DNA from 2 places in the Streptococcus sp. VTCC 12886 genome. Region 1 is predicted to be linked to the other one. Evidence: riboswitches for the same ligand, from Rfam matches in the RefSeq annotation. Region 1 holds a riboswitch; the other holds the start of a gene.
What was found. Region 1 has a riboswitch for thiamine pyrophosphate ahead of ACPC57_RS03745 (HAD family hydrolase). Riboswitches for the same ligand answer to the same signal wherever they lie in the genome.
Positions count from the first base shown of each region.

Region 1 (15,173 bases):
AACAGCATGTGACAGATTATTCAAACGCAGCTCGTACCATGCTCTTCAATATTGAAGAGTTGAAATGGGATGATGAAATTTTATCTCTTCTCAACATTCCAAAAGCCATGTTGCCAGAAGTTCGTTCAAACTCTGAAGTTTATGGAAAGACAGCTCCATTCCATTTCTATGGCGCAGAAGTGCCAATCTCTGGCATGGCAGGTGACCAACAGGCTGCCCTATTTGGACAACTGGCATTTGAGCCAGGTATGGTGAAAAATACTTACGGAACTGGTTCTTTCATCGTGATGAATACAGGTGAGGAGATGCAGTTGTCTCGTAATAATCTATTAACGACGATTGGCTATGGTATCAATGGTAAAGTATACTATGCTTTGGAAGGCTCTATCTTTATCGCTGGTTCGGCGGTTCAATGGCTCCGTGACAGCATGCGAATGGTGACAACCTCGCCTGAGTCAGAAGAGTTGGCACGCAAATCTACCAGCAATGATGAAGTCTATGTTGTTCCAGCCTTTACAGGACTTGGAGCTCCGTATTGGAATTCAGATGCGCGTGGTTCTGTTTTTGGATTGACACGTGGTACAACAAAAGAAGACTTCGTCAAAGCAACTCTTCAATCCATTGCCTACCAAGTTCGTGATGTTATTGATACCATGCAATTGGATACGGGTATTGATATTTCTGTCTTGAAGGTTGACGGTGGTGCAGCCATGAACAGCCTCCTCATGCAATTCCAAGCAGATATTTTGGGTATTGAAATCGCACGCGCTCAAAACCTTGAAACTACAGCTCTTGGAGCAGCATTCTTGGCAGGTTTAGCAGTTGGTTTCTGGAATGATTTGGATGAATTGAAAGAACTCAACGCTGTCGGCCAATCTTTCCAACCAACCATGAACGAAGCTCGTAAAGAAAAACTTTACAAGGGATGGAAAAAAGCTGTCGCAGCAACTCAACTATTTGCAGAAGTGGATGAAGAGCAATAAAGGACTTGTTAGCGTGGGGAAAGAAGGCTTTCCTCTTGCTAGACAGTCCTATTCAAAAGTTAGGAAGTGAATCGTATGGAATTTTCAAAAGAAACAAGACGCATAGCCATTGAACGAATGCAGGATCGTCAACTAGACCTCCTCATTATCGGTGGTGGTATTACGGGTGCTGGTGTGGCTTTACAGGCAGCAGCAAGTGGCATGGAAACAGCCTTGATTGAAATGCAAGACTTTGCAGAAGGAACTTCCAGTCGCTCAACAAAATTGGTGCATGGTGGATTACGTTATTTGAAACAATTTGACGTGGAAGTGGTATCCGATACCGTATCTGAACGTGCTGTAGTACAAAATATTGCCCCACATATTCCAAAGCCAGATCCAATGCTTTTACCAGTCTATGATGAGCCAGGTTCTACCTTTAGCCTCTTCCGTTTGAAAGTAGCCATGGACTTATATGACCTCTTAGCTGGAGTCAACAATACTGCAATGGCCAATAAGGTCTTGACTAAAGAAGAAGTCATTGAACGTGAACCAAACTTGAAGCAAGAAGGATTGATTGGTGGCGGTGTCTACCTCGACTTCCGCAACAATGATGCCCGCTTGGTCATTGAGAACATCAAACGTGCAGCCAAAGACGGCGCCTTGATTGCCAGCCGTGTCAAAGCTGAGAAATTTATCAAGGATGAGTCAGGTAAAGTTATCGGAATTGTTGCTCGTGATTTGCTGACAGATAGCACCTTTGAAATTCATGCTCGTTTGGTCATCAATACAACAGGACCATGGAGTGATGAAGTGCGTAATCTGGGTGGCGAGGGCTCAGGCATTCTCCAGATGCGTCCAACCAAAGGTGTACACCTAGTTGTCGATAGCTCTCGCTTGTCTGTTCCTCAGCCAACTTACTTTGATACAGGTCACGCAGATGGTCGAATGGTCTTTGTCCTTCCACGTGAAAATAAAACCTATTTTGGTACAACAGATACAGACTACACTGGCGATTTGGCGAATCCGATGGTAACCCAAGAAGACGTTGACTATCTGCTTGATATTGTCAACAATCGCTTCCCAGAAGCAAACTTGACCTTGGATGACATTGAGAGCGGTTGGGCAGGTCTTCGTCCCCTCTTGTCTGGAAATGGAGCTTCTGACTACAACGGTGGAAACAACGGAAAACTCAGCGATGAGAGCTTCAATAGCTTGATTGAAACAGTTAAAGGTTATTTGAACAATGAAAAGAGTCGTGACGATGTGGAGCAAGATTTGACACATTTGGAAGGCAGTGTTTCTGAAAAACACCTGAATCCATCTGCTGTATCACGCGGTTCTGCACTTGATCGCGATGACAATGGTTTGCTGACTCTTGCAGGTGGTAAAATCACAGACTTCCGTAAGATGGCCGAAGGAGCAATAGAAAAGGTTGCAGACATCCTCAAAGAAGAACACGGTCGCAGCTTTAAACTCATCAATTCTAAAACCTATCCAGTCTCTGGTGGTGAATTGAACCCGGCAAACGTTGCAGAAGAAATCGAACATCTTGCTCAACTAGGTGTGAAGAAAGGTCTTGTCTATGATGATGCGCTTTACTTGGCAAACTTGTACGGCTCAAATGCGCCAAAAGTCTTTGCATTAAACCATAAAGTAGAGGCCGTTTCTGGCTTGAACAAGCGTGATTTGCTTTCCCTTTACTATGCTATGAAGGAAGAGATGACCTTGACTGCAGTTGACTATCTTCTCCGTCGTACCAATTACATGCTCTTTATGCGTGATCAGTTGGATGCGGTGGCACCAGACATTTTGAAAGAGATGGCTGCTTACTATGCTTGGTCAGAAGAAGAACTAGCACAACAGGAACAATTGTTGGCAGATACACTTGTTAAGAATGATTTGACCTATTTAAAAGAAAAATAGAAAGAGGTGCATGATGACAAATGAATTAATCGGTGAAGTGTTGGGTACCGCCTTACTTGTCTTACTAGGCAATGGTGTGGTAGCAGGAGTAGTACTAGATAAGAGTAAGGCTAAGGATGCTGGTTGGATTGTAATTACAATTGGTTGGGGTCTAGCAGTAGCCATGGCAGCTTTTGTGAGTGGCTTATTGGGACCTGCCCACCTCAATCCAGCTGTATCAATTGCAATGGCCTTTGCAGGAAATCTCCCATGGGGGTCTGTAGTCCCTTATATCCTTGCTCAATTTATCGGAGCTTTTATCGGTAGTATCCTAGTTTTCCTCATGTACAAAGATCACTACGACGCTACTGAGGACACAGGCGCTGTATTGGCAACTTTCTCTACTGGTCCTGCCATCCGCAACCTTGTTTCCAATACAATTAGCGAAGCAATTGGAACCTTTGTTTTGGTCTTGGGATTATTGGCTTTCGGTCAGTATGATTTTCCTACAGGACTTGGTACCATAATTGTTGGTGGCTTAATCCTATCTCTAGGAGTATCATTAGGAGGTCCCACAGGATATGCCCTAAACCCTGCGCGTGACCTTGGTCCTCGTATCATGCATGCCATTCTTCCGTTGAAGCACAAGGGTGATTCGGATTGGGGTTATGCTTGGGTACCAGTAGTTGGTCCGATCATCGGAGGCTTGCTAGCGGCTGCCCTATATGGTCTCATTTTTTAAGAAATATCCTTCTCTAATCAGCAATGGTTAGGGAATTTTTTTGGTATTTGGATAACAATTGTAAACAAGATAGTTTAAAATATCAATAACTAGTGATAAAATAATTGTATCATAATCTAAGAGGTATTCTTATGAACAATACAGGTATTCATCACATTTCAAGCTTGGTAGGAAATATTCATCAAGCCTATCATTTTTATCACCATATTCTAGGCTTGAAATTAACATTAAAAACGGTGAATCAGGACGATTCTTCTATGTATCATTTGTTTTTTGGAGATGCAGAAGGTCGATTTGGAACGGAATTCACTATTTTTAATATGCCGACACTAGCTCGACAACGGGAGGGAGCAAATCGATTGGAGAGAACCGTTTTTCTAGTCAAAGATTTAACTGCCTTGGAATTTTGGCAGAAAAGATTGACAGAGTTTGAAGTGGTAAACGAAGGGATTCAGGCTTTTGGAAGCGGGCATATCTTGAATTTCCAAGATGAGGATGGTCAGTTGCTTGGTTTAACATACCATGAATCCATAGGAGAGATGCTACCTGTTGAGATCAAGGACATTCCTGCGGCTGCAGCAATTGTAGGCATAGCTGGCATAAAAATGCGGGTTCGTGAAGAGAAAGCTCTAATTGAATTACTTGAGGACCGTTTTGGTTTTGTGGAAGAAAATCGATTTGAATACCAAGGACAAGAAGTTATTTCACTAGTATTTGATAACGAGTTTCAACACCGAGTGCAGGTTATGGTCGATAAGGAATCAAAAATCAGTGTAATCGGTGTTGGCGGTATCCATCATGTGGCTTTCGGCGTTCTAGATGAATCTGATTTAGAAGAAATGGTTGACCATTTGAATCTTCAAAATTGTCCACACTCTGGTATTATCAATCGAGATTTCATGCATTCCTTGTACTTCCGAGCACCAAATTATCTCATGTTTGAGGTTGCAACGATAAATGGTGATAAAGAAGCTCCAATGCCAAATCAATCATCCAAATTAGATGAAGTTGAATTATTTCTACCAAGTTTCTTAGAGCAAGAACGATTAGAAATTGAAAAAATACTCGATCAACGTTATTAGGAGAAAATTTGTATGGATTATCGCTTTATCAAAGGGACCAGACCCCGTCTCTTGGTCTTTTTCCACGGTACAGGTGGCGACAAGGAATCAATGCTCTTTCTCCGCCAACAGCTGGATCCAGAAGCTTTTATCCTTTCCTTGGATGGAAGTTGGGGACAAGGTAGGAAAAGGCGTTTCTTTGCCCCGCTGATTGATGGTCAGCTGGATCTTGTCGATGTTGAAATGCGCTTGTCGGCTTTTCTGGATTTTTGGCAGGACTCAGACATTCAGCCCTACCAGCAGGTTACCTTCGTTGGCTTTTCAAATGGTGCCAACTTCATCATGGTCTTGTTAACCAAACAGTCAAATCTGGCGGACAATTATATCTTGCACCACCCTTCAGCCTTAGATTATGCTTTTCCTATGGAAAATAGCAGAGCAGAGATTTTGATTACACTAGGGCAGAATGACCAACTCGTCGACCAAGTTGCTCTTGAAAATCTTGTAGATGATTGGCAAGCGTCAGCCTTTCCCAAAGCCAACCTAGCTCGTTTTGACAAAGGCCACTTTCTAAGTCAAGACGAATTGATCTATGTTAGAAATTGGTATCAGGAAAAAATAAACGAAAAGACCTGAACAAGTTGTTCAAGCCTTTAAGAGTTATTAGATTAAAGATTCTAATTTGTCAACCAATGAACCTACATAGGCGATGGTTTCTTTAAGAGGTTGATCTGTTGAAACGTCAACACCAGCGTGTTTAGCAAGGTCTTGAGCAGAAAGACTTGCACCGAGTGACAAGGTTTCCAACCATTTTTCAACAACTTCTTCAGGATTTTCTTCCAATTGCTTAGCCATAGCAGTACCGATGGTCAAACCAGCTGAGTAGGTATATGGATACAAACCAATGTAGTAGTGTGGTTGACGCATCCAGATAAGACCTGCATCGTCACCGATTTCAAAGTCATCACCCCAGAATTCTTTGATGATGTCTAGCTTGATTTGACAGAGAATGTCCCCATTTAGATATTCATCATTATCAAGGCGAGTGTAGACTTCACGTTGGAAGGCAGCTTCAAGCAAGTGAGTCACCATGTTGTGGAAGTAGGTGCGACTAATCAATTCACTAATCAAATAGGCTTGGAAACCAGGATCTTGATTGTTTTTCAAGAGGGTATTACATGTCAAGACCTCATTTGCAGTAGATGGAGCTTCGATGAAGTATAGTGATGGTTCATAGCTTAGCACACTTTGTTTCTTAGCCAATTGGAAATGACCAGCATGTCCTAATTCGTGAGCCAATACCAAGACCTCATTCATCAAACCTGTCCATGAAAGTAAGATGTAAGATGGTCCATCATACAAGGTAGCACAGAATCCACCCGTTGCCTTGCCTTCATTTTGAGCAAAGTCAATCCAACGCTCATCAAATGATTGTTCAATCATTTTCACATAATCTTCACCAAGAATGCCCAAGCAGTCAATCAAGAATTGTTTGGATTCTTCAGGAGTAATGCGTTGGTTGTATTCAGATGGCAGACTGATTTTCAAGTCAGCGTGTGTGATTTTATCCAAACCATGAGCCTTAGCAACCAATTTCACATAGCGACGCATGTGAGGAGCCAATTCTTTCATGATGACATCAATCTGACGGTCGAAGAGGTCGCGAGAGACATTTTGGCTATGCAAGAGGAAGTCGATCGTATTGTCAAATCCACGCAAGCGAGCTTCGATTTGTTCGTTTTTGATATGAGACAAATAAGTCGCTGCAGTTGTATTCTTGTATTTCTTCAAGGTTGAATAGAATCCAGCAGCTGAATTGCGACGGATTTCGGTATCATGGCTGAGTTCATAATCATTTTCAAAGAGAACATAGCTGTTTCCAAGTGTTTCACCATTGGCTTCAAAACTATCAAAAGTCATATCTTCAAACTTGGTCACACCGTAATTGTTATAAGGCTGACTAAATGTTGGTGCAAAGTTTGCAAGAAGCTCTTCTTGTAAAGGATGAAGCTGGTATGGTTTTTGACGAATAATATTTTGGATGTATGATTTCCACTGAGGTTGGTCAGTAATCACACTTTCCAATACATCTTGGTCTAGTAAACTCAGTTCTGTAGGTAAGAAAGACAATTTTGGAATTGTGTAGGCAATTGTCAAGTCAAAGTCATTTGACAAACTGGCTAACTCGGTGTTCATTTTATCAACTTCAAGGGGTAGGAAAGCGTAGTGTGATAATTTACTCTCTAAAATAGCTAAGCCTTCATATTCTTTTAGAGCTGCCACAATGGTCTCAAGTGTTGTTAATTTCCCTTTGTAACTTGCTTCAAAATTCTCAACTTGTTTTTTATAGGTTGCCAAGGCATTTTTATAGGCCTGATTATCTGGAAAAATCAGATTGGTATTCCAAGTAAGTTGAACGTCAATTTCATGACGCTTTGGCATTGCAGTAGACATGGTATTCTCCTTTATGTTGTAATATTGACATTATATCACAGAATGAAAAAAGAAACTTGACAAAACCGTGAAAAACCTAGATAATATAAGTATGAAAGGGTTTACTGAAAACCAGAAAGGAGCTTTTATGCAAGTCATTAAACGTAGCGGAGAAATTGTTGAATTTGATCCAGAAAAAATTTATCAAGCTATTCTCAAGGCAGCCCAAACAGTTTATGTTATTGATGAAACTTGGCGCAAGAATCTTGCTCAGGTAACCAAAAAAGTTGTTCTTGACTTGGAAGAAGCTCATACAGAGCGACCTACCATTAGTATGGTTCAATCTCAGGTTGAACATCGTTTGCTTGATGCGGGTTATATCTCAATCGCAGAACATTATATTTCTTATCGTTTACAACGTGATTTGGAACGTAATGGTTATGCTGATAAGATTATTGTGCATTTGCGTTTTGAACAAGTACGTTAAGCTAAGACCTAGAGGAATCTAGGTTTTTTGCATATCAATCAATACCTATTTTGGCAATAATCAATTAAATTTAAAAAATGTGATATTCTGAGCATATTCTTTGAAATCGGTAACATTCATATTGTATAATATAATTTGTAAAAAAATATATTTTCGAAAGTGAGATTTTACTATGTCTAAAATCGTTGTTGTTGGTGCTAACCACGCTGGTACTGCCGCAATCAAAACTATGTTAACAAAATATGGTCAAGAAAATGAAATCGTTGTATTTGACCAAAACTCAAACATTTCATTCTTGGGTTGTGGAATGGCTTTATGGATTGGTGAGCAAATTGCTGGTCCAGAAGGACTTTTCTACTCAAACAAAGAAGAGTTGGAGAGTTTGGGAGCTACAGTTTATTTGGAGTCACCTGTTACAAATATTGACTATGATGCTAAAACAGTTACTGCGCTTGTAAATGGTCAAGAACATGTTGAATCATTTGACAAACTTCTTCTCGCAACTGGTTCACAACCTATCTTGCCACCAATCAAAGGCGCTGAAATTAAAGAAGGTTCTCTTGAATTTGAAGCAACTCTTGAAAACTTGCAATTTGTTAAATTGTACCAAAACTCAGCTGATGTTATCGAAAAATTGAAAAACAAAGATATCAATCGTGTAGCAGTTGTAGGTGCTGGTTATATTGGTGTTGAGCTTGCGGAAGCGTTCCAACGTAAAGGTAAAGAAGTAGTCCTTATCGATGTTGTTGATACATGTTTAGCTGGTTACTATGACCGCGACTTGTCAGACCTTATGGCTAAAAACTTGGAAGACAATGGTATCAAACTTGCTTTCGGTGAAACTGTTAAAGAAGTTGCTGGTGATGGCAAAGTTGAAAAAATTATCACAGACAAGAACGAATACGATGTTGACATGGTTATCTTGGCAGTTGGTTTCCGTCCAAACACTGCATTTGCAGGTGAAGGAATTGAGCGCTTCCGCAATGGTGCCTTCCTTGTAAACAAACGCCAAGAAACTTCAATCCCAGGCGTTTACGCTATTGGTGACTGTGCAACAATTTACGACAATGCTACTGGCGACACAAGCTACATCGCATTGGCTTCAAACGCGGTACGTACTGGTATCGTAGCAGCTCACAACATCTGTGGCACTGACCTTGAAGGTATCGGTGTACAAGGTTCTAACGGTATCTCTATCTATGGATTAAACCTTGTATCAACAGGTTTGACACTTGAAAAAGCTACTCGTCTTGGCTTTAACGCAGCAGTTACTGAAGTTACTGATAACCAAAAACCAGAATTCATTGAACATGGTAATTTCCCTGTAACTCTCAAGATTGTTTACGATAAAGATTCACGTCGTGTTCTTGGTGCACAAATGGCTGCTCGTGAAGATATTTCATTGGGTATCCACCTCTTCTCATTGGCAATCCAAGAAGGTGTAACAATCGAAAAATTGGCATTGACAGACTTGTTCTTCTTGCCACACTTCAACAAACCTTACAACTACATCACAGTAGCTGCCTTGGGTGCTGAATAATCAATTTAAGTTGATAAATATGGCTCAGAGATGTTCTCTGGGCTTTTTTGGGCGGTGGTTCTCACGTTGTCGACTGCCTATCTAGAGTTTTTTTGGTATAATGGAGGGTATGATTATAACGAACCTGTATTCACAGTGTAGTACTTCCATCTAAGGCTAGTTTTTCAGCTATTCATTGTTTGTTTTTCCAAAAATACAGTCGGTATTTCCTCAAAAAAATACCTTGATTAGCTATAAACGATCTTCTATTTGAAAGTAAATTACTTGTAAATACAAGTTCTAAGAAAGTATGAGAAAATGAACCCATTATTAAACGGAATGAATGACAGACAGGCAGAAGCGGTGCAGACGACAGAAGGACCGCTATTGATTATGGCAGGGGCTGGTTCGGGTAAGACGCGAGTTCTGACTCACCGTATCGCTTATTTGATTGAAGAAAAAATGGTCAATCCTTGGAATATCTTAGCTATTACCTTTACGAATAAAGCGGCGCGTGAGATGAAGGAGCGGGCCTATGCTCTCAATCCTGCTACTCAAGATTGTTTGATAGCTACCTTCCACTCCATGTGCGTACGGATTTTGCGTCGTGATGCTGACCATATTGGTTATAATCGCAATTTTACGATTGTCGATCCAGGTGAGCAACGCACCCTTATGAAACGGATTTTGAAAAATCTTAATTTAGATCCGAAAAAGTGGAGTGAACGTTCTATCCTGGGAACCATTTCTAATGCCAAAAACGATTTGATTGATGACAAGGCATTTGAAGCCCAGGCAGGCGATCTATATACGCAGATTGTTGCTAAATGCTACACGGCTTATCAAAAGGAGCTAAGACAGTCAGAGGCCGTTGACTTTGATGATTTGATCATGTTGACGCTCCGCCTTTTTGACCAAAATCCAGAGGTCCTGACCTATTACCAGCAGAAATTCCAGTACATCCATGTCGACGAGTACCAGGATACCAACCATGCCCAGTACCAATTAGTTAAGCTCCTGGCATCTCGTTTCAAGAATATCTGCGTGGTCGGAGATGCGGACCAGTCTATCTATGGTTGGCGTGGTGCGGATATGCAAAATATCCTGGACTTTGAAAAGGATTATCCAGAGAGCAAGGTCGTGCTTTTGGAGGAAAACTATCGTTCGACCAAGAACGTCTTGCAGGCAGCAAATGAAGTGATAGAAAACAATCGCAATCGCCGTCCGAAAAAACTCTGGACACAGAATGCCCAAGGGGATTTGATTACCTATTATCGTGCTCGGGATGAAAATGACGAGGCAATATTTGTAGCGAGTCAGATCGACCAGTTGCACCGAGAAGGCAAGGCCTATAAGGATTTTGCAGTTCTCTACCGGACCAATGCTCAATCCCGTACCATTGAAGAAGCTCTGCTCAAGTCCAATATCCCTTACACAATGGTTGGCGGTACTAAGTTCTACAGCCGTAAGGAAATTCGGGATGTCATTTCCTACTTGAACCTCATTGCCAACCCATCAGATAATATCTCTTATGAACGCATTGTCAATGAGCCAAAGCGTGGGGTTGGCCCCGGTACGGTTGAAAAGATACGTGATTTTGCGACCAGTCATGGCATGTCCTTGCTGGAAGCATCACAAGATATTATTCTGTCACCAATCAAAGGCAAGGCTGCACAGGCGGTCTTTGACCTAGCCAATCTTCTTTATAAGCTCCGTAATCAACTGGACAGCTTAACAGTTACTCAAGTGGTAGAAACTGTCTTACAGGAGACAGGCTACATTGATGCCCTTGCAGCACAAAATACGTTGGAAGCCAATGCTCGCATTGAAAACATCCAGGAATTCCTTTCTGTTACTAAAAAATTTGACGAAAAGGATGCTGAGGAAGAAGAGACAGGTCTGGATCGGTTGACGCGCTTCCTGCTTGATTTGGCATTGATTGCTGACACAGATGATGGCGATAGCGAATCTTCAGAAGTGACCCTCATGACTCTTCATGCGGCTAAGGGTCTGGAATTTCCTGTAGTCTTCCTGATTGGTATGGAGGAAAATGTCTTCCCGCTCAGCCGTGCAGCAGAAGAAGAGGACGAATTGGAAGAAGAACGTCGTTTGGCTTACGTAGGCATCACCCGTGCTGAGCAGACTCTCTACCTGACAAATGCTAATTCACGCCTCCTTTTTGGTCGCAGTAATTACAACCAACCTAGCCGCTTTATACGTGAAATTTCCAGTGACCTCCTTGACTACCAAGGGCTTGCTCGTCCAGCTAATACTAGCTTTAAGGCTTCTTATGTCAATGGCAGAGCGACACAGTTTGGACAAGCCATGAGCTTGCAACAAGCCCTACAAAGTCGAAAAGCAGCCGTACAACCATCCGCCAAGCTCGGAGGCAGTATGCCCTTCGCATCAAGCAACCAATCGTCAAGCTCGGGCACCAACTGGTCAGTTGGTGACATCGCAGTCCATAAGAAATGGGGCCGCGGAACAGTCCTTGAAGTATCAGGTTCAGGCAGCAATCAAGAACTCAAAATCAATTTCCCCGACATGGGACTCAAAAAAGTCTTGGCTAGCTTAGCGCCGATAAGTAAAGAAGATTAAATTTAGTTAAAAAACAATTGCAGTAAGCTCGAAAATATGATAAAATATTTTTGTAAAATTGAATAGAACATTTGGGGTGCCAAGAGGCTGAGATTATACCCATCGAACCTGATGCAGTTAGGACTGTCGAAGGGAAATGTGTATCAACAAATTTTGTTGACAAGTATTATATTCGTATTCTAATATAGGATACTGTATTTACTGGACATCAATCATCGTAGGTGTAACTCCATTTGATAAACCATCAGATGGAGTTTTTTTTATAGTCGAATGAAGAGTTTTCAGAAAAAAGGAACTGAGTGCAGGTAGATAGAACAGCCCAGAGGCTGTTCTAGGTTGGAAATAAGATAGGCGCAATAAGTTACTTTCGTAGAGTTCGGCAAGGCGAAAGTGATGATAAATCTAATACAATTAAGAATATTTTCACAAATAGTCTCAGCTGATTCATTTTACATTTCCTAACGAGAAAAAGTGAAAGGAGACATTGATGAACAAAATGGTCATTTGGCTTGACCTTGATGGAGTTATTTTTGATTCCTATGAGGTCTGGGACCAGGTGGTTCAAGGGATTTTGAAACATCACGGAGTTCCGTATACCCAGCAGATAAGGGAAGAACTTTGGCGTATGCCAATGGAAGATGTTAACGCGTATTTATTGCAACTTGTGGAGAATTCCTTAGATGAGAATGAACTTGAAAGGCAAAAAATGAATCAACTGCAATCACTATATAGAGATATTTCCTTGGTGGAAGGTGTGCATGAACTCCTATCTACATTGAAGGCAAAAGGTGCAGTCATTTACGCAGTCACTTCAAACTATCTGGAGCTGGCTGAACTAGGATTGTCATCCCATCATCTGTCTAACTATTTTGTGAAACTATATAGCAGTTTGGATCTGTTTGGGAGTGATAAAAATAGGGAATTTTACCAATTCATCCTACATCAGGAACGGATAGATCCAGCCAATATCGTAATGGTCGAGGATAATAAGAACAATCTTCGTATTGGACATGAGTTAGGAATAGCGGGAGTTTATATAGAACATCCAAATTCCCCTTTTTCTGTTGAGAATATCGGTATAGTTAGCATCAAGCAATTAAGTGAATTAATACCAATTTTGGAGGATAGAAAATGACATCTTTACATGTAGCATTATCAATAGCAGGAACAGATCCAACAGGCGGAGCAGGCATTATGGCTGATTTGAAGAGCTTTCAGGCTAGATCAGTTTATGGTATGGCAGTCGTGACGAGTGTCGTTGCTCAAAATACCAAAGGGGTGCAACTAATTCGTCATCTTGATCAGGAAATTTTAGAAGAACAATTGAAAAGTGTTTTTCAGGACATTGTTCCAGATGCAATAAAAACGGGAATGTTAGCACAAGTCGAGACCATAGAGCTCGTCGCAAGCTATCTTTCTGAACAGAAGTGTCCATATGTTTTGGATCCTGTTATGGTCGCAACGAGTGGAGACCGTTTGATTGAAGAGGATGCAATCCAAGCGCTGAAAACAAAATTACTGCCCCTTGCTACCATCATTACACCGAATCTACCAGAAGCAGAAGTTTTAGTCGGTAGAACACTGAAAAGTGAAAATGACATTATGAATGCGGGCCGTTGGATCCGGAAAGAGCTTGGGGTAAAAAATGTGGTCATTAAGGGTGGTCATTTGGCAAAGGTGGCATCTGACTACTTATTTTTAGAAGATGGTGAGATTAGTGTCATCAGTGCAGCACGCATTGCCACGAACCATACCCATGGTACAGGTTGTACCTATGCGGCAGTCATTACTGCAGAGTTGGCGAAAGGTCGGACAGTAGTACAAGCAGTCGAAACCGCCAAACGATTTATTACTGAAGCAATTCAGACTGCTCCAGAATTGGGTCATGGAAATGGTCCTGTTAATCATACCACCTACAGAGGAGAGTAACTAGATGTATTTGGAAAAATTACGTAGTCAAAATCCCTTGACCATTTGTATTACGAATGATGTAGTCAAAAATTTTACAGCCAATGGCTTGCTTGCTCTCGGTGCCTCCCCTGCGATGAGCGAGTATCCAGAAGATTTGGAGGATCTACTTCCCTATGCAAAAGGCTTATTGATTAATACAGGAACCTTGACAAATGAAACTTGGGAACTATACAAATCTGCCTTGGATATTGCTGAGAAATATGGTGTACCTACTGTCTTAGATCCTGTCGCGGCAGGTGCTGGTGCCTATCGCAAGAAAGTTGCCTTGGATCTGTTACATCATCATACTATTTCACTCGTTCGTGGGAATGCAGGAGAAATTGCAGCCTTGATTGGTGAAAGTATTGAAACGAAAGGGGTAGATTCTGCTCAGATTGACAATGTTGGTGAACTAGCTCTCAGAGCCAACCAACAATTAGGAATTCCTGTTGTGATTACAGGAAAAAAAGATGCTATCGCTGTGAATCATCAGGTTCGAATTTTGGAAAACGGTAGTGAGTTAATGACCCTAGTGACAGGGACAGGATGCCTACTGGGAGCAGTTCTGGCTGCCTCTATTCACCTAGCTGATGAGGATTCTTTATTGGATTGTTTGGAAGAGGTCCTATCGGCTTATTCGATCGCTGGAGAAATGGCAGAGCAGAAAACCTCACTACCAGGAACCTTCCAGATTGAGTTTATAAATAGCCTCTATGCAATCCAATCAGAAGAGGTTGAGGAAAATAAAAAGGTCATTCATTATGAATAGAAAAATCCTTCAAGTTTACTTTATTTGTGGCACGACAGATTGTCCAAAAGGCAAATTTTTGGATGTACTGGAAAAGGCATTGCAGGCAGGAATCACTTGTTTTCAATTTCGTGAAAAAGGTGAGCAAGGTTTAAAAGGGTCTGATAAACTACTGTTGGCAAAACAAGTTCAACACCTGTGTCATCGCTATCAGGTTCCATTAATCATTAATGATGATGTTGAGTTAGCATGTGCAATTGATGCTGATGGAATACACCTTGGTCAGGAAGATTTGTCAGTAGTAGAAGCGAGACAGCTCTTCCCAGGGAAAATAATTGGACTATCAGTTGGAACAGAAGAAGAATACCTCAATTCGCCTATTGAACTAGTAGATTATATCGGAAGCGGACCTGTTTTTCCCACTTTATCTAAAGATGATGCTAGTCCAGCAATTGGAATGGATGGATTAAAGCAACTAAGGAGACTCAATTCCGATATTCCTATGGTTGCGATAGGAGGGTTATCTGCTAAAGATTGCAAGGATATTCTCCAAGCAGGTGCAGATGGCATAGCTCTTATCTCAGCCATTTCCCATGCTGAAGACCCCTACAAAGCAACCAAGATATTGGTGGATGGGATGCAAGCAATGTCTGTCTAAATTATTGTAGAATAAGATATATATTATAGCCAGGAGATTAAAAAGAGGGTTCGAATCCTCATTTTGTGTTAGTTGCGAACATGGACGAGTGATTTACTGAGTATAGTTGC
Region 1 is NZ_JBMVJB010000008.1:29,701-44,873, forward strand. It holds gene glpK (glycerol kinase GlpK) at 1-983, shown strand, start outside; gene glpO (type 1 glycerol-3-phosphate oxidase) at 1,059-2,888, shown strand; gene ACPC57_RS03710 (MIP/aquaporin family protein) at 2,902-3,609, shown strand; gene ACPC57_RS03715 (VOC family protein) at 3,741-4,691, shown strand; gene ACPC57_RS03720 (alpha/beta hydrolase) at 4,704-5,306, shown strand; gene pepF (oligoendopeptidase F) at 5,334-7,124, opposite strand; gene ACPC57_RS03730 (ATP cone domain-containing protein) at 7,252-7,590, shown strand; gene nox (H2O-forming NADH oxidase) at 7,763-9,130, shown strand; gene pcrA (DNA helicase PcrA) at 9,428-11,707, shown strand; TPP riboswitch at 11,770-11,859, shown strand; gene ACPC57_RS03745 (HAD family hydrolase) at 12,195-12,842, shown strand; gene thiD (bifunctional hydroxymethylpyrimidine kinase/phosphomethylpyrimidine kinase) at 12,839-13,636, shown strand; gene thiM (hydroxyethylthiazole kinase) at 13,641-14,426, shown strand; gene thiE (thiamine phosphate synthase) at 14,419-15,063, shown strand.

Region 2 (15,173 bases), on a different contig from region 1:
AATCAGCTCCGACTTCCACTTGCCAATAATCAAATAGCTGATCACTAGCTACAATTTCCATTTCTGTTTGGTATTGATAGCCTTGTTGGTAAAAAATAAAGGGGTCTCCATGGTGTACACGTATTAACTGTACATTATTCCTTTTGGTTCTGAAACGAAGATGAACCACATTTTTCTTATATAAATATGCATACTCTGAATCAGGACGATGAAAAAGAGCTGTCAATTCTATCATAATTGCTACCTCCTAGCCTACCTATTTTAACATTCTTCCAATATTCATGCAAACGTTTTCTTTGTCTGGTGGTAACTATCGCATCAAAAAATATTCCCACGAAATGAAAAAAGGCATCCGTATAATTTCCTTACGGACGCCGATTCTATGTCTTTTTTGGAAGGTATGCAATTTCATACTTGAAGAAAGCTTTCCTTACTTTCGATACATTCAAATTCCTATCAACTAATACCCAATAGTCAAGTTGATAATAGGGTTGCATGGGTATAGAGGCCCCAATACTCGAAGCATATACCCACTGTTTCCCTTCAAATTGTCCGAAATCTTCTGCTTTACCTGTAAGGATAATTCCAGCAAATTCAAGTTTATTGATATCTTCTTGCTTAGTAAAATCAGTTTCTCCGAATTTGTCTACATAGCTCTCTAAGATTCCTCTTGCTGAAGGAGACAGGCTATAGTTATTATATTCCAGCAAGATTTTCATAGCATTAATTGGACTTTTATATGGAAATTGCATATCTGAATATTCCTCTTGCGTTACTGCAACTACATCATCATAATCCATTCCAAATATGCTGACTAAAGGCAGGTCTTCTACTCTTGTTTGACTGCTATTTGTTCCTATCCAATACCAATTTTTTTTGAGATTGCTAGGAATCATATCTTTTATTTCCCTAAATGTGTATTTCCTATCAAATGTAATAGCTATCTCGACCAATTGGCCCTGCATGTCTTTAACAAATGATAATTCATTTCCTGCACGATTGTCAAGGTATTCGGTATTATAGAAAACTGGAATTTTGGAATTACTATCTTGATGATACTGATAGTCACCAGAAGTTAGCGGAAAGTATTGTCCAAAATTTGAAAAGATTCCATAAATACTATACTCTACCACCAAATGCCCAAATGCAATTGGGACACCTGCAAGATTTTTCAATAATGAATAATCGATGTAGCCTGAGACAATACCTGTCTGGTTCACGAAGGTCATGTTTGGTTCTACATTGGGATAAGCCACTTGAAAAGTTGCATCAAATAATTCCTCTGCTTGCTTACTACGATAATCAGAAAAAATTCGTAATGCAAAAATCCCACTTACCAATAAAGTAAATACTAAGCAACTAGCGAGGAGAACTGTTTTCCAAAGTTGTTTTCGTTTATTTTTCTTCGTTGCTATTTCAAAAGATTTCATCTTCATACCCTCTCTCTTTTAATAATTTCGCCACTTGTTTTCTAGCTCTAAACAGATGAATTTTTACCCAACTCTGACTGTAACCTAAAATATGCCCTATCTCCTTGACACTCATATTTTGAAAATAGTAAAGCTCAATCCACAACCTTGTCTTGACTAGGCAACTCATTCACTGCTTGTTAGAGCTCCTCATAGTTTTTTGATCATATAGAACAAGCATATCTTGTCTGAAAAAATCTCTCTGAAGAATTTCATGATAGTGTTTGTCACGTCTGTACTTGTCAATATATGTACGGACTGCTGAACGATACAGCCAAGCTCGCATCTTTTCAAAAGGAAGGACAATATCTGATTCTAGAATTTTTACAAGAACATCTTGGGCAATATCCTGGCTATCCGCGCGTGTTGCCCCTGATTTTCGCAGATAAAAGGAAATCTCCTCTGCAATGGCAAGAACTTCTTTTTCATATTCATCTAGTTTGATGATCATCTCCTCCTTTCACTTATATAACGAATATCATCCGAAATGGTTACACACTTCCAAATTTTATTATACATTTTTAGAGCAGTAAAAAACAACCTCCGAAGAAGTTGTTTTCAATCAGTTAACATTAACCTGAATTACGAAGTCCTGTTGCGACACCGTTAATCGTAATATGGATGAGACTCTCTTGCTCCTTACTAAGCTCTCCACGACGGAGACGGTGAATCAATTCAATCTGAATATAATTCAACACATTGAAGTATGGCATACGATAGTCAAGACTGGCTTTAAGGAAAGGCAACTCTGCCAATAGTTCCTCATTTTGTTCAATAGATAGAATCATATTCTTGGTCAATTGCCATTCATCTAAAATGGTGTGGAAAATACTTCGCACTTCATCGCTTTCACACATTTTGGCATATTCAAAAGCAATATTCATATTAGATTTTGACAGTACCATATCAACATTCGATAAGAGCGAACGGAAGAAAGGCCATGATTCATACATTTTTTGTAATTTTGCCAAATTATTTGGGTCTTTATCCACAAAGCGTTTGAAACTAGAACCAACTCCATACCATCCTGGCAACATTACACGGTTTTGAGACCATGAGAATACCCAAGGAATCGCACGGAGACCACCTATTTCAGTAATTGTCTTACGCGCCGCTGGACGAGAACCAATATTTAAACTAGAGACTTCTCGAATCGGACTGGCCGCAAAGAAATAATCATAAAAATGCGGATTATTGAAAACAAGGTCACGATAGATTGTGTAACTTTCAGAAACAATTTCATCCATTGTTTCACGATAGTTACCAATCTCATTAGGATCAGTAATCATTTGTGTTACCATACGATCCAAGGTTGCTGATACCAACATTTCAAGGTTATAGTAAGCTGCATCCTTATTTCCGTATTTATTACCAATGACTTCCCCTTGTTCAGTCAAACGAATCCGGTCTTTAATGGAACCGAATGGTTGAGAAGTAATCGCATCATATGATGGACCACCACCACGTCCAACTGTACCACCACGTCCATGGAAAAACGTAATCTTGATTCCATTTTCTTGACCAATTTTTGTCAGTTCATTTTGAGCCTTGTATAATGTCCAACCAGAAGAAAGGTAACCACCATCCTTATTTGAATCAGAATAACCCAACATAATTTCTTGATAGTGTTTATTGCCTGCAATCCAGCGTTTTGCCAAGTCCAATTGCAAGTACTGGCGCATGGTATCTGACGCATTATCTAAGTCTTCAATTGTTTCAAAAAGTGGAACAATCTGAACACGCGCCTTATCTGAATCAACCAATCCAACTTCTTTCAATAATACAGCTAATTCCAATAAATCAGATACACTTTCTGAGTGTGAAATAATATGTTGTTTGATAACTTCCTCACCCAGCTTATCCTTTAACTCCCTAGCTGCAGAGAAAATAGCTAATTCCTTCTCTAATTGCTCGGATTTTGGAACATAGGTTGCCGAAAGAATACGTGGATCTGTTTCTAGTTGTTTTAATAGGACATGACATTTTGCCTCTTCAGATAGACTAGAATAATCTTCAACGATGCGTGCAGATGCAAGTAATTCAGCAACACAAGCTTCAAGGATAGAAGAATCTTGGCGCATATCAATTGTAGCTAAATAGAAACCAAACGCCTCTATCGCCTCCAATAACTCAGCCAAGTCACCTTTGATTAATGCTGCAGACTTGTTCTCAATTAATGATTGTTTAATCGCTAGAACATCTGCTTTAAACTCACCAACATTTGCGTAGCGCACATCTGAAGCCTTATTGTAAACAAAGTAATCTTTTGTATTTGCCAGTTTCATCTGAATGTAGTGGAAGGCCCGACGATAAGGTTCGTTTTCACGATAGACCGAAGCATCCTCAGACAAATCAGCAAGATATTGCACAGCAGGACTAACCTTAGTGATGGTTGTAGAAAGTGAAAAATCACGATACAACTTTTCCAATTGCTGGTCATAGTAATTCATGATCACTTCGCACTGTGTTAAGGCTGATAGTCTCAAGGTTTCAGCCGTAACAAATGGATTTCCATCACGGTCACCACCAATCCACATTCCCATTGTAATGGGGCGAGGATTCATCAACTGAATTCCTTTTTCAGCGGCCAGACGTTTATATTCTCGTTGTAGTTTTGTAACTGCTTTGATGAATGAGGAATTGTAATACTCCATTACATTGGTAATTTCATTGGTTACCTTTAGTTTTTTCTCACGCGTCATTTCTGTCTGCATGATAATTTCAACATAGCAACGCAATTCATCTTCCCATTTTGTACGATTCAATAATCCCATCTTAACATCGCGGTAGCGACGCAAGAGTTCATGAATGTGTTTAGTTAAATTTAACATAGATTGACGTTGAACTTGTGTCGGATGGGCAGTTAATACAGGAACAACATTTAGTTTTTCTAAAATCTCCGCAGCATCTTCATGTTGAGATACCATATCAATGGTGGCTGAAATTTTCCCTAGATAATCTTTTCCAAGATTGTTTTGGTGATTGATTTCAAAAGCTAAATCGACATCTTCGGAAATATTGATTAATAAAGGTAGAACAGCAAAATACCTTGAAATATCTGCCAACTCTTCATTTGTCAATTGTCCAATAATCTGAATCAACTTAGAGTAATCATCTTTGACAGATAATTCTTCTAGCTGGCAAATAGCTGCAAATGTATCCTCAGACATCATTTCACGAGCCACATCTTGTAAGATATTCGTCAAAATCGTCACTTCTTCACGGATAGCTTCTTTATTGTTATAATTTTCTAGCTTTTGGATAGACATCTTTTCACCTCATATTTTTCATAAATTAGACTAAGGTTCTTTCAACTTCTTCTTCAATCAAACGACGTTTTTCTGTCGCATCAATATTTAAAACAAACCCAATTCCGATGGAAATAATCAAGAGACTAGAACCACCCTGCGACAAGAATGGGAAAGTTACACCCGTAGCGGGAATCAATCCAGAAATTCCTCCTATGTTGATAAATGTCTGAATTAAAAGCATTCCTGCCATACCAAGCGCCATCATCGAATTGAATGGACTGCGAGCACGAACACCAACTACAATGATGCGGACAATCAAAAAGAATAGTATAGCCAAAATGAGACTTGCTCCTACAAAACCAAGTTCTTCTATGACAATAGAAAAGGCAAAGTCTGTATGAGCCTCAGGCAGATAGCCTTTTTTCTCAATTGAGTTTCCTAAGCCAAGCCCAAGCCAACCACCATTACTCATCGCATAGTATGAATGAGTTAATTGCAAGCCTGAACTGGTAGCATTACCAAAGGGATCGAAATAAGCTGCAAACCGTCGAGCTATATAACCAAAAAGTGGAATTTTCTCAACAGTTTCTAATCCAAGAATACGAATGGTCCCAAGTACAACTCCGGAAGCAGCAACAATTCCTATCAAAGCGGTTGAGAACCATCGATAAGCGATGCCACTTACACTAATCATAACAACAATAATCAGGGTGATAATTGTAGCATTTCCCAAATCCGGCAGAGTGGCAACCAATCCAAGAAGTAGAAGGCTAATAACTCTCCAATCTGTAAACTCTCTTGGAATCCATCTTCCCTTAATCAAAGACAGGTAATCATATGTCCGAATATCAGATTGTTTCTTAGCAAATTCATGTGCCAAATACCAAATGATAATCAACTTCAAATATTCAGCTGGTTGGAGACTACCTATACCAGGAACTGGTATCCAACCATGCGCCCCATTTATGGGAGTAAACAAACGAGAAATAGCAAGTAGAACAACTTCAATAAAGATAACGGAATAGATAACTGCTTTTTTCCGCAAAAAACTAAGTTTCATACGATAAATCGTATAAATCGCAATCAAGCTAACAACCCAAAAGGCCGCTTGGTTAATCACCGTTCTAAATGGATTTCCCCCATTAATAATCTGTGTGGCACTAGTTGTTGAGTAGACCATAACCAACCCTATTATCGATAAAATAAAGTAGGGAATGAGTATAGAATAATTCAACAAGTGCCGCTTATCAATTTTCATTTATATTCCAACCTTTTCTGGAGTATGCTTATTATTATAGCATACTTTGTATAAAAATACTTATCACTTTCTATAAGATAAACAGTAAAAATTCGGAACCAGACTATTGAATTGAATAATAAAATGGCCGAAGCCATTATGAATTATTCAAACGTTTCAAGATAGAACTCAATCTCATCTCCGTCAGACACCTTTAGGTCATTTGCGCCTTTTTCAGCTAACTTTCCATTAACCTTATACATCCAATAGGTATTGGTACTGGTATCTTGACTGATGCCGTCAATCTTGGTTATTAAACCATTGTCTTCTTCAATGTCATGGTGAGCTTTTAAAATATTCATCACGTTATCACCTTGATTTGCCGTTACTTTTTGACGATTCACCTGATCTTTATTTGTAATTTGTAATGTGATATCAATTGTAGACCCGGATGTCTGGGACGATGTATTTGCACAAGCCCCCAACAAAAAGGTCAAGAAAAGAGTGAGTAAAATACTAATTTTTTTCATTTGTAAAATCTCCTAAAAATATGATGGATGATGGGATAAAATAATACGGTAGAGATCATGTGTAGACAATCAAAAACTATTCCATTTAACCAATAGATTATCGGATGAATTCCGAATTGAATTGCAGTGAGCAAACTAATGGACATGCCATAAACAAAAACAAAGCAACCAGCTACTAGGCTCTGCAGCCATAACGGAATTCTCTCTTTTAAGATTTGAGGGCGAATCAAAATCCACCAAATCAACTGGACGAGACCAAAACTGAGAACCTGCCATAGAACAACGACACCAAAACCAAACAATAAACCACTACCAATCATTGTCAGCCCCATCAAAATCCATCCTTCAAATAAGGTAAAATGGGAAAGACTCACTAAAAAAATAGCTGTTAAAGGTTTTATGTTGGGAAATGCTCCAAATACTATTCTAAAAACAATTGCTAGCGCTGATAAAACAACCAATCGGGTTAATTTTTTTGTTGAGTACACCTCTTCCACCTATCTCATTTTGTTCTAAATATTAGCCTATCGTTTTCCTGTCTATAAGTCAAGAAAATCCTTTGAATACAATCTATCTTCAAACTAATTTTTTTGATTTTTCCAATGATTTAGGGTAAAATTGGTTTGATGAGAAAGAAATTAAAACCAATCGTTGTTATCGGTTTCTTCCTGACCTTTTTTGCCATCATTTTTATTTCTGGTGTGTATGGTAACAGAGCGACCGCCGGTAAAGAAACTACTATTACACAGTCAAATACTAATCCAACATCAATTGAGACAATTCCTAGTTCAAGCTACTATATTACCAATGCTCTTGAAATGAAACCTATTATCGACGTCTCAGCATGGCAACGTCCATCTGAGATTGATTATGATACACTTAGTCAAAATATTTCGGGAGCAATCGTTCGGATTCAAAGTGGCTCCCATACGAAGAATGAAAACACCGCTACTGATGAAAATGGTTTAGATAAAGCATTTGATACCCACATTAAAGAATTTCAGGCTAGAAATATCCCTGTTGCTGTTTACGCCTACGTTACTGGGAATAGTATTGATAGTATGAAAGAGGAAGCTCGTAGTTTTTACGAAGCAGCCAATAAATACAACCCCACCTTTTATTGGTTGGATGTTGAAGAACATACCATGGATGATATGAATGGTGGTGTCGAGGCTTTCAGACAAGAATTAGAATCTCTCGGTGCTAAAAACATTGGTATTTATGTCGGCATCTATTTTATGGAAGATCACAGTATCAATGTTGATAAATTTGATGCTGTATGGATTCCCACCTATGGCGTTGATTCTGGCTACTACAATGCTGCACCAAGTACTGATTTGGACTATGACCTCCATCAATATACCTCTCGAGGCTATGTGAATGGATTCGAGAATTATCTCGATTTAAATATTATTACTACTTTGAAAGATCCAAATGAAGTTTATCGAAAACTATTTACAACACCAGAATAAAATGATACAATTTTACTAATTACATATACACAAAGGAGTGCTTCGGCTGAGATCGCAATATGCGAAATCCTCGAACCTGATCTAGTTAACACTAGCGTAGGAATTGTGTGATTTATAGAACGATATTCTACTTCGCTATAAACACTCCTTTGCCTACTATATACAAAGGATTCTTTTTATGTCACAATCCAAATTACATGTTCTCACTGAGATAGCTATCTTTTCTGCCATTGCTCTTGTCTTTGATAAACTCCCACTTTTTACTATGCCACAGGGTGGATCGGTATCCTTAGTCATGCTTCCTATTCTACTTCTTTCTCTCCGCCACGGTTGGTTAGTAGGCATCTTATCTGGCTTAATAGTCGGGACAATACAATTATTTTATGGCGGTTACTTTTTAAATGTTTTTCAAGTTTTTCTTGATTATGTACTAGCTTACGCAGGAATTGGTATTGCAGGATTATTTGCACCAACTCTACATAGGAACACGACATTATCCAAGGCATCAATTACGATAATGTCAGCTAGTTTTTTAGGTGCTAGCTTAAGGTTTTTTGCCAATTTTTTAGCAGGAATTATCTTCTATGCTGACTACGCTCCTGCTGACACACCCGTTTGGATTTATTCCTTTACCTACAATATCAGCTATATACTTCCTTCAACAGCAATTGCTTGCATTTTACTAATTCTCCTTTATAAAGCAAGACCAAATTTCTTTCGTGGTTAAATAGATAATGCCTGTTAGAGTGCTCTAACAGGCGTTCTTTTTAATGATTTTCACTGGTTTTATGCTATAATGAGAACATTATAAATACATTTTGGAGGACAACATGGCTTCTTGGATATCAAGAATAATTAAAGGTATGATTATTGCCCTTGGCTTTATCTTACCAGGTGTTTCTGGGGGCGTACTAGCTGCAATCCTCGGGATTTACGAACGATTAATAGGCTTTTTAGCAAATATTCGAAAAGATTTCAAAGAAAACTTTCTCTACTTTGTTCCTGTAGGGATCGGTGGAATCTTGGGAATTGCCCTCTTCTCTTTCCCTGTTGAATACCTCTTACAACATTTCCAAGTTCCTGTTTTATGGGCATTTGCAGGTGCAATTGTTGGTACGATTCCTAGCTTACTAAAAGAATCGACTCAGAAAAGCAAACGGGACCGTATTGATTTGGCTTGGTTGTTTGGTGCCTTCATCATTTCTGGACTCTTACTCTACAACTTGAGTGATCTTGTCGGAACACTTCCAGCAAACTTCGCAAGTTTTGTATTGGCAGGTGCCTTGATTGCATTAGGCGTACTTGTTCCCGGACTCAGCCCTTCAAACTTGCTATTGATTTTAGGAATTTACACACCAATGCTCAATGGTTTCAAATCACTTGATCTATTTGGAACTTTCCTACCTATCGCAATTGGTGGAGTCCTTGCAATGGTTGCCTTCTCAAAAGCAATGGATCATGCTCTTAAAGTCTACCACTCACGAGTTTATCACTTTATAATTGGTATCGTCTCATCATCTACTCTCTTAATTTTGATTCCACAGGCTAGCAACAAAGAATCCATCTCCTATGCTGGAGCAAACTTTATTACATGGATTGCTGCACTTGTTCTGTTTGTCCTGGGAGTATGGTTGGGACTTTGGATGAGCAAATTAGAGGAAAAATATAAATAATGGCAAAAAAGGTCAAAATAAAGAAAACCTTGGTTGACCAAATTTTAGACAAGGCTAAGATCGATCATGATAGCCTTGTTTTAAATGCTCTTGAAGGTCAACTTCCACAAGGTATTGAAGAAAACGATATTTATAAAACCCTAGCACTGACTGGAGATAAAACAGGGCCGGTTATTGGAATTGTCCCAATCACTGAGCACCTATCTGAAAAGAAACTGGCTAAAATTTCTGGCAATAAAAAAGTCAGTATGATCTCTCAAAAAGATTTGGAAAAAACAACAGGCTACATACATGGTGCAAACAACCCCGTGGGCATTCGTCAAAAACACAATTTTCCAATCTATATCGATCAATCTGCACTTGAAAAAGGCAAGATGATTGTTTCAGCTGGTGAAATTGGTCGGTCGATTCGAATTGACAGTCAGGTATTAGCTGATTTCGTGAAAGCTAATTTTGCAGATATTATTGAAGGGAGAAACGAGTGAAAGTCTATTTTGTCCGTCACGGTAAAACCGAGTGGAATCTTGAGGGACGCTTTCAAGGCTACTCTGGAGATTCTAAGCTTTTGGAGGAATCTTTCCTTGATTTAGAATCACTTGGGGAATATTTAGCTACCGTTCCTTTTGACAAGATTTACTCTAGCGATTTACAAAGAGCCCATATCACAGCCGAGCGAATTGCTGACCTGAACCATTACTGTAAATCAGTAGAAACAAAAGCTGGTTTTCGAGAATGGAATTTCGGTCGATTGGAAGGAACAAAAATTGGACTTTTCCGCGATATCTATCCCAAGCAGTACCATGCATTTAAACAGAATGCGGCCATCTTCCGAGCAGATATGTTCGAAGGGGAGACTGTTTCACAAGCTACTTCACGCTTCATCACTACTTTGAAAGAATCTATTCACGAGACAGATCAAACGATACTTGTCGTAAGCCACGGAGCTATTCTAACAGCTTCAATCCGAACCCTGTTAGGCTATCCACCAGCGCTCTTACGCCATCGAGGTGGTTTAGACAATGCATCTGTAACCATTTTAGAGACAGATGATTTTGAAAACTTTACCGAACTGGTTTGGAATGACACTAGTTATCAAGAAAAACAGTAGATTTTTCTGCTGTTTTTCCCATTCTACTCGTAATTTATGCTGATTTTTTACCTCTTCTATGATAAAATAGAAGGAACAGACTTTGGAGGAATGAATTTTTTATGTCAACTGAACATTTTGAAGAACTAAATGACCAACAGATTGTCCGTCGTGAAAAAATGACGGCATTGGCTGAACAGGGTATTGACCCATTCGGTAAACGTTTTGACCGTTCTACTAACTCTGCTGAATTGAAAGCACAATATGAAGATAAAGACAAAGAAGAGTTGGAAGAATTGGCACAAACTGCAACCATTGCAGGTCGGATTATGACCAAACGCGGTAAGGGTAAAGCAGGTTTTGCTCATATCCAAGACCGCGAAGGACAAATTCAGATTTACGTTCGTAAGGATGACGTTGGCGAAGAAAACTATGAAATCTTCAAAAAAGCAGACCTTGGAGACTTTGTTGGTGTCGAAGGTGATGTCATGAAGACTAATGTTGGTGAATTGACCATTCATGCTCGTAAATTAACTCACTTGTCTAAAGCGCTCCGCCCGTTGCCAGAAAAATTCCATGGTTTGACTGACGTTGAAACTCGCTACCGAAAACGATATTTAGACTTAATTACCAATCGCGAAAGTTTTGAACGCTTTGTAACACGTTCAAAAATCATTTCAGAAATCCGTCGTTACCTTGATGGACTTGGTTTCTTAGAAGTTGAAACACCTGTCCTTCATAATGAAGCTGGTGGTGCCGCGGCTCGTCCATTCATCACCCACCACAATGCCCAAAACATTGATATGGTACTTCGTATCGCAACGGAACTTCACCTCAAGCGCCTAATTGTCGGTGGTATGGAACGCGTTTATGAAATTGGCCGTATCTTCCGTAATGAAGGAATGGATGCGACCCACAACCCAGAATTCACTTCTATCGAGGTTTACCAAGCCTACGCTGACTACCAAGACATTATGGACTTGACCGAGGGTATTATCCAACATACCGCTAAGGCAGTTGTCGGCGACGGTCCTGTAACCTATCAAGGAACTGAAATTGCTATCCACGAGCCATTCAAGCGTATCCACATCGTCGATGCTATTAAGGAACAAACCGGTGTGGACTTCTGGCAGGAAATGAGCTTAGAAGAAGCTATCGCCCTGGCAAATGAACACAACGTTACTGTAGAAAAACACCACACAGAGGTAGGACAAATTATCAACAGCTTCTTTGAAGAATTCGTAGAGGAAACATTAATCCAACCAACCTTTGTCTACGGCCATCCAGTAGCTGTTTCCCCATTGGCTAAGAAAAACGATGAAGATCCACGCTTTACGGATCGCTTTGAGCTCTTCATCATGACCAAGGAATACGGAAATGCCTTTACCGAATTGAACGACCCAATCGACCAATTGGAACGCTTTGAAACCCAAGCCAAAGCCAAAGAATTGGGTGACGACGAAGCGACAGGCGTTGACTACGACTACATCGAAGCCCTAGAGTACGGTATGCCACCAACAGGTGGCCTCGGAATCGGTATCGACCGACTCTGCATGCTCTTGACAGATACTACTACTATTCGAGATGTGTTGTTATTCCCTACAATGAAGTAAGCGAAAGTATCCTTCTTGTATTGTCTTCACTAGGATATTTCAATCGCTTTCCAGTTTCTTGGCGATTGGCTGAGAAGGTCTACCAGACCTTCTCACTCCCTACAATGAAGTAAGCGACAGTATCCTTCTTGTATTGTTGCCACTAGGAAATACCAATCGCTTTCCAGTTTCTTAGCGATTGGCTGAAAAGGTCTACTAGACCTCATCACTCCCGACCATGAAATAGAAGATTAGCTGACAAGATCTACCAGACCTTATCACTCCCGATAATGAAGTAAAAATAACAAACTGTTTAACACAGTTACGTAAAACACTCTTGGCAATTCCGAGAGTGTTTTTGCATGCAAAAAAAGCCTAGCCAACTGACCAAGCTTTTAAGGAGATTATGAAAAATATTTAGGATTGATAATAGTATAGCTCATCTTATCAACTATCTCATCAGTCTTGAGACTGATTCTCTTCTTTCTTAGCAAAATAATCTCGGACAATTGGCGCAACTTCTTTTCCATAGAGTTCGATGGCATGGAGGACATCCTCATGTGGCATTGATCCGATTGGGAGATGGAGGAAGAAACGGTCCAAGTCAAGTGTTTCAATGGTCTTAATGATTTTAGCTGCAACATGTGTTGGATTTCCGACGATGGTCGCCCCCTCATCTGTAAGGGAGTAGAGATATTGCGCCTTTGTCATTTCGCTCCAATGTGGACGGTTTTTTGCAATATTATTGGTCACAACTTTAGTAGGATGGAAATAATCTTCTACTGCTTTGTCATGGTCATCAGCTATCCAACCCCAAGAATGGGCTGCTACCTTGGTCTTCTTCGGATCGTGGCCTGAGTTTCGGGCTACCTTACGATAGGCATCCACCAAAGGTTTAAAGCGATGAGCACCTGCACCAATGACTGCATACACAATAGGCAGGCCTTTCTTTGCAATCTTGATAGTAGATTCTACATTGCCTCCAGTTGCGACCCAAATTGGAAAATCTTCCTGAACAGGACGTGGATAGACCGGCTTATTATCGACGGACTGAGTGAAATGCCCATCCCACTTGAGATTTGTTTCCTTGTCAATTTCCAAAAGCATATCCAACTTTTCATCGAAGAGTTCTTCATAGTCATAGAGGTCATAGCCAAACAAGGGAAAAGACTCCGTAAAGGAACCACGACCAGCCATAATCTCTGCTCTGCCATTTGATAAAGCATCGATTGTGGCATATTGCTGGTATAGTCTCACAGGGTCCATGGAGGAAAGGATAGAAACTGCCGATGTTAGCTTGATCTGCTTGGTATTGACGGCACCAGCTGCCAGCACAATCTCAGGTGCAGAAACCGCAAAATCTTCTCGGTGATGCTCCCCAATCCCATATACATCAAGCCCCACCGCATCTGCTAGCTCTATTTCTTTGACTAGTTGGCGTATCCGCTCGACATGGCTGTAAGTCTCGCCAGTTTTTTCTAATGGAGTTGTTTCGCCAAATGTTGAAATACCTAATTCTATCATGATGTGTTCTCCTTTGAACTCATTATTTTCTTAATTGATGCGTTTATTTTATCTCTAATTAGTGATATAGTCAATTGATTTGCTCAAAAAAGAAAAACGACTAGGATAACCTAATCGTTCCTGTTGTATTACTCATAACGCAGAGCTTCAATCGGATCAAGTTTCGAAGCTTTATTGGCTGGTAATACTCCAAATACTATACCAACAACCGCAGAAAAGGCCAAGCTACCAAGTACAACTGGTATGGAGATTTCTGCCGTCATATTTTCCCCCATCACCTTTGTAGCGTTGAGAATAAACACGATAGTTTGGGCAATAGCTAAACCGATCGCTCCCCCCAGAGTAGTCAGCACCATCGCTTCAATCAAGAATTGCAGGAGAATATTTCCTCGGGTTGCTCCTAGTGCTTTTCGGAGACCAATTTCACGAGTTCGCTCAGTGACGGAAACCAACATAATGTTCATGACACCAATACCACCAACAAGCAAAGAGATCCCTGCAACTGCACCAATAAACATTGTGACACCAGCCATTTCACTTCTAAAGGAATCCAGCATAGCTGACATATCATAAATGTCATATCTTGCTTCTTTTAAGCCAGTAACTTTCGTTAAATAATCTGCTGCTGCTTGACCAACTTCCCCTGCACGACTAACATCATCTACGTGAAGATATAGACCTCGATTCTCATTTACTCCCATTTCGGTAGCCAATTGAGTGTTGGTCATAATGGCATTCCCACCAGATTTCATTCCGTAAAGGGCTGAACCAGCTTGTGGATCTGTATAGACACCAACGACAAGGTAAACGTTTTGATTTACACTAACCGTCTGGTTAAGGGCTGCATCCATACTACCAAAAAGTTTTTCAGCTAAATTGACATCTAACATCATAATGCGCGAATATCGAGAATAATCATTTGGCATAAACTTTCTACCAGCCAATATCTCTAACTCTTTCACATCAAAATAGGATTGACTTACACCATTTATAAAGACATTATCAGCTTTCTTACTTCCTGCAGACACTTCAGTAGTATTTGATAAACTAATATAGTAATTACTAATCCCATCAATTTCTAATAAGCCCTGAAGCATCGCATCTGTCAAATCAGGTTCTTCTTCCATTGACATTTCACCACCACCAATACTACCAAAAATTCCCATTGAGGAACTTTCATCCGATTCGGTGTATGGCATAAAGTAGACTTCAACATTATTTTTGTCACCAGCAAGAGCTTTTTCAATACTCTTACTCATACCAGTTCCCAAGGCAACGATAACAACAACAGCTGCCACACCAATAATAATCCCCAACATGGTCAGTAAAGAACGCATT
Region 2 is NZ_JBMVJB010000006.1:10,618-25,790, forward strand. It holds gene ACPC57_RS02850 (glycoside hydrolase family 13 protein) at 1-232, opposite strand, end outside; gene ACPC57_RS02855 (anti sigma factor C-terminal domain-containing protein) at 381-1,436, opposite strand; gene ACPC57_RS02860 (sigma factor-like helix-turn-helix DNA-binding protein) at 1,417-1,599, opposite strand; gene ACPC57_RS02865 (RNA polymerase sigma factor) at 1,600-1,920, opposite strand; gene ppc (phosphoenolpyruvate carboxylase) at 2,042-4,738, opposite strand; gene ftsW (cell division peptidoglycan polymerase FtsW) at 4,764-5,978, opposite strand; gene ACPC57_RS02880 (DUF4430 domain-containing protein) at 6,122-6,487, opposite strand; gene ACPC57_RS02885 (hypothetical protein) at 6,484-6,975, opposite strand; gene ACPC57_RS02890 (glycoside hydrolase family 25 protein) at 7,114-7,959, shown strand; TPP riboswitch at 7,983-8,079, shown strand; gene thiT (energy-coupled thiamine transporter ThiT) at 8,138-8,686, shown strand; gene ACPC57_RS02900 (DUF368 domain-containing protein) at 8,790-9,632, shown strand; gene ACPC57_RS02905 (aminoacyl-tRNA deacylase) at 9,632-10,117, shown strand; gene ACPC57_RS02910 (histidine phosphatase family protein) at 10,114-10,740, shown strand; gene lysS (lysine--tRNA ligase) at 10,842-12,332, shown strand; gene ACPC57_RS02920 (LLM class flavin-dependent oxidoreductase) at 12,771-13,835, opposite strand; gene ACPC57_RS02925 (ABC transporter permease) at 13,964-15,173, opposite strand, start outside.
Region 2: it holds a riboswitch for thiamine pyrophosphate, as region 1 does, so the genes downstream of both, thiT (energy-coupled thiamine transporter ThiT) here and ACPC57_RS03745 (HAD family hydrolase) in region 1, are expected to answer to the same signal.